Regions from separate parts of the Saliniradius amylolyticus genome, predicted to be linked through region 1. Evidence: predicted binding sites of a transcription regulator. Region 1 holds the regulator's gene; the other holds the start of a gene.
What was found. The regulator LexA, encoded in region 1, represses DNA repair genes until DNA is damaged. The targets are predictions, from matches to a motif close to TACTGTATNNNNATACAGTA.
Positions count from the first base shown of each region.

Region 2: a site for LexA is predicted at 944-963, ahead of recA (recombinase RecA). Genes of this name have one in related genera too.

Region 1 covers NZ_CP029347.1:71,310-73,720, forward strand. The annotation lists gene plsB (glycerol-3-phosphate 1-O-acyltransferase PlsB) at 1-1,039, opposite strand, end outside; gene lexA (transcriptional repressor LexA) at 1,163-1,792, shown strand; gene coxB (cytochrome c oxidase subunit II) at 2,152-2,411, shown strand, end outside.
Region 2 covers NZ_CP029347.1:2,206,826-2,209,236, reverse strand. The annotation lists gene mutS (DNA mismatch repair protein MutS) at 1-366, opposite strand, end outside; gene HMF8227_RS10300 (CinA family protein) at 402-896, shown strand; gene recA (recombinase RecA) at 1,012-2,043, shown strand; gene metA (homoserine O-acetyltransferase MetA) at 2,199-2,411, shown strand, end outside.

The DNA.
Region 1 (2,411 bases):
AGATACCACCCACAGGCCAGAAGTTCAGGTTGATACCGGCGGCAATATGAGGTGTGGCCAGGCCTTCATGATAGATCACATAGGTCAGTAGTAAGTAGTCCATATGGCTTCGGTGACAGGGCACATAGACGATCTCATGTCCCTTGCGCGCCAGCTCCCTGACCCGGGCTGCGTTGTGGACTTCGATGCCATTGTAGATCTTGTTCCAGACCCGGGTGAGAAGTCGGTCGGCCAGGCGTATCAGTCCCTCACGATAATCGGCGGCAATTTCCGTCAGGTAACTTCTGGCCCGTTGGCGGGCTTCGTCCACAGACACCTTCTTGCCCTTATGCTCTTCGGCAATGGCAGCTTTCACGGCCGGGCTACCGAGAATGGCATTTTGCAATTGTTCGCGGCTGATCAGCCTGGGGCCGGTCATAGACTCGCTGCGCCGGTAAAAGTGGGTGCGTGCCACGCGGATAAGCTTGTGGGCTACCTGAATATCGGTACCTTTATCCTGTGCAATACGCTGTGACGATACTGCACGACTGAAGCAGACGGCGTTATCCCGACCCAGAAATAATACAATCAATAACTTTCTCAGCCAGCTGGGTGCTGCGCGGTCCGCCAATAGCTCGGTCCAGCCTGAGGTTGTCTTGCCGGGAGCACGCCCCCAAAAAACCGATACCGGCAGAATTTGAAAGTCCAGCTCCGGATGTTGACGCTGCAGGTTCATCAATTCGCTGAAACGGTTCGCGGCATCGGTCGCGGCCACTTTACGAGAGAACAACCCCTGTGGCTTGTTTAAATACACCGTGGCAGGAAAGGTTTGAGCGGCCAGAGTGACCCTGTCCGTTGGATCGGTCAGACCCTTGTCGCGGCAGCTGTTTCTCAGTGCCAACAGATCACTGGAGGATCGGGTATTTAACAGGTACAACACCGGACGATTAGGATCGATGCCTAATTCTTCTTCTATATCCGCGGGAATGGTCTTGGTCCGTACCAGTAATCGGTTAGGGATACTAACCAGCGTCAGCCAGAATCGCTGTAGCCAGCTCATTTGTCGTTACTTCCTTCGCCATAAGAGTGCGCGAAGCATAGCATCTGAGGTAAAAATTGTCGCGACTTGCGATTTACTAACAACTGGATATACTGACAGTAAAACTGTATGGAAAGACAGGCTATGCGACCGCTAACTCCAAGACAGCAGGAAATCCTGCAACTGATTAAAGACAACATCGCCGACACGGGTATGCCGCCAACACGGGCCGAAATCGCCCGGCGTTTAGGCTTTAAGTCGGCTAATGCGGCTGAAGAACACCTTAAGGCTCTGGCCCGCAAGGGCGCCATTGAGATCATGCCGGGCACCTCCAGAGGGATACGGCTGCTGACTCCTATTGACGAGCCTGAGCCGGAAGCGGAAGGGTTGCCGCTTATTGGGCGCGTGGCGGCCGGTGAGCCTATATTGGCGGTGGAGCATGTGGAAAGTCATTATCAGGTGGACCCTCAGCTATTCCGCCCCCATGCCGACTTTTTACTGCGTGTTAACGGTGACAGTATGAAAGATATCGGTATTCTGGACGGTGACTTGCTGGCGGTACACCGCACGGTGGATGTGCATAACGGTCAGGTTGTGGTAGCCCGTGTGGATGAAGACGTCACTGTCAAACGTCTGGAGCGCAAAGGCAAAACCCAGATTCTATTGCACGCCGAAAATGAGCAGTATGCGCCTATTAAGGTGGATCTGGCCAGTCAGCCGTTCGCCATCGAAGGTATTGCGGTAGGTGTTATCCGCAATCAGAGTTGGAATTAACTCAGGACCTTACCAATAAGTATGATCATTCAATGGCAGAGGTGGGAGTCTGTCGTTGAATGATTGTCTTGACCCAACCGCCTCGGAGCTGCATCGAGGTAAAATCCGCACTGTCGAAAAAACTTCATATTTTAAATACTTAGCTTGGACCTTGATGAAAACAGGGGATCTGGCTATTTATTCATCGCCTGATGTATTTTTATCCATAAAGGGCTGGACATTGCCCCCCTGTTTGCGCAATTCTTATACCGCTTTTAACAGAAAAATAACAATGCTGCGGTTTTCTTAACGAAAACCCGTTGGTGATCTGCTACCGGCGGACATCAGACAGCGTTAACTTCTGACAGAGGAGATGTCACGTGGGCAGAAGTGTAATCACTGCGCTATTTAGTACACTCATCAGCTTTGCTGCTGGTGCTGAACAGCAGCGAAGTAATCTGAACCTGCGCCAGGGGGTCACAGATATCAGCGGTCAGGTTTATGACCTGCATATGACCATATTCTGGATCTGTGTGGTGATCGGGGTCATTGTATTCGGGGCCATGTTGTATGCCTTGATCTTTCACCGTAAGTCCAAAGGGGCCAAACCGGCTAACTTCCACGAGAGTGTTAAGGTGGA
Region 2 (2,411 bases), 2.1 Mb from region 1:
GGTGACCTGACGTTCCACCGGGCCTTTACTGGTGGCGGGATCGCCAATCTGTTCGCAAATCGCCACCGACTGCCCCAGTTTTACCAGCCGGGCCAGATAGGATTCCACCGAATGGTAGGGCACGCCCGCCATAGGAATAGGGTCGCCGCCAGATTTGCCGCGGGCCGTCAGGGAAATGTCCAACAGTTCGGCGGCTTTCTTGGCGTCGTCGTAAAACAGCTCGTAGAAATCGCCCATGCGATAGAACAGTAAAATCTGTGGATGCTCGGCCTTAATGCGTAGATATTGCTGCATCATCGGCGTGTGCTTGGCAATGTGCTCTTGATGAAAGAGTTCGGCTTGTGTGGCGGCGTTTTCAGACGGCATAATGGCGCTATTATTATCGTTTGTGATGGTGATTTATGACACTTACGGAGTCGATTGTCGACACAGCCACTCAATTAGGGGCCGCCCTAAAACATCAGGGGTGGCGCATTAGCTGTGCCGAGTCCTGTACCGGAGGCGGCATAGGATACGCCATCACCAGTGTTTCTGGAAGTTCTCAGTGGTTCGAACGGGGATTTATTACCTATTCTAACGAGGCCAAAATCGGTGAGCTGGGCGTCGATGAAAGCATATTACTAACCTCCGGGGCCGTTTCTTCAGAAACCGTGGATGCCATGGCAAAAGGCGCACAGCGCCGGGCGGATGCCGAGGTGGCAGTAGCCGTGAGCGGCATAGCCGGGCCCGATGGTGGCACGCCGGAAAAGCCGGTTGGCCTCGTCTGGTTTGCATTAGCGGTGTGTGAAAAAACCATTACCTGGTCGAGGCGCTTTGACGGTGACCGGCATCAGGTGCGTCAGCAGGCTATTCAGGATGCATTAACCACGACCCTGGCGTACCTCAATAAAAATTAATTCGAATAAACTCATGCAGTTACAACGAATTTCTATACATGACTTGTAACTGTATAACTGTACAGTATAATTCTGGGTAACGATTAAGCTACCCGCTCATACAGGAGCCAAAGCGATGGATGAGAATAAGAGCAGAGCGCTAAACGCAGCGGTCGGACAGATTGAAAAGCAATTCGGTAAGGGTGCAATCATGCGCCTGGGTGATAACCAGGCCATGGATGTGGAGTCTATTTCCACCGGTTCACTGAGTGTGGATATTGCGCTGGGTATTGGTGGCTTGCCAACCGGCCGGGTGGTGGAAATTTACGGTCCGGAGTCTTCCGGTAAAACCACCATGACCTTACAAGTAATTGCCGAAGCGCAAAAAGCCGGTAAGACCTGCGCCTTTGTGGATGCCGAGCACGCACTCGATCCCGTCTATGCCGGCAAGCTGGGTGTAAACGTGGATGAGCTGTTAGTCTCCCAGCCGGATACCGGTGAGCAGGCGCTGGAGATCTGCGACATGTTGGTGCGCTCAGCGGCAGTGGATGTGGTGGTTGTGGACTCGGTGGCAGCACTGACACCGAAGGCGGAAATCGAAGGCGAAATGGGGGACTCTCACGTAGGTTTGCAGGCGCGTTTGATGTCACAGGCGCTGCGTAAGCTGACGGCCAATATCAAGCGCTCCAATACCCTGTGTATCTTCATTAACCAGATCCGGATGAAGATCGGTGTGATGTTCGGTAACCCCGAAACCACCACCGGGGGTAATGCCCTGAAGTTCTACTCGTCAGTACGCTTGGATATTCGTCGTATCGGCTCACTGAAAGAAGGTGACGAGGTGGTGGGTAACGAAACCCGGGTCAAGGTCGTCAAGAACAAGGTGGCCCCGCCGTTTAAGCAGGCCGAGTTTGCCATTATGTACGGCGAAGGCATCAGTAAAGAAGCCGAACTGTTGGATCTGGGCGTGAAAGAGAAGCTGGTGGAGAAGGCCGGAGCCTGGTACAGCTACAATGGTGAGCGAATTGGTCAGGGTAAGGCCAACTGTGTGCGTTTCTTAAAAGAGCATACGGAGATCGCCAATGAAATCGAAACTCAAATTAGAGAACGTCTGTTATTGACTAAAAAGCCCAAGAATGAAGAGGCCGAGGAGCAGGAAGAGCTGTAATAGTCTCTAAGTATTTAACAGAAAAAGCCGCTGTCATCAGCGGCTTTTTTGTATCGACAGAATCAACTTCATTTAGACGTCTAGACGTAAAGATGTTGACTTTTCCCCGGGCCTTGGCAAGATGGCACTCTGGTCTTTTTTGATGGAGCTTGATGATGCCTATCTGCATTCCCGGTGACTTGCCCGCACAAGATGTACTCAGCGATGAGAATATCTTTGTGATGGACGCTGAGCGCGCTTTAGCTCAGGAAATTCGTCCGCTGGAAGTTGGGATCTTAAATCTGATGCCCAACAAGATAGAGACCGAGGTGCAGTTATTACGGCTGTTGTCCAATACGCCGTTGCAGATCAACGTGGATCTGATCCGC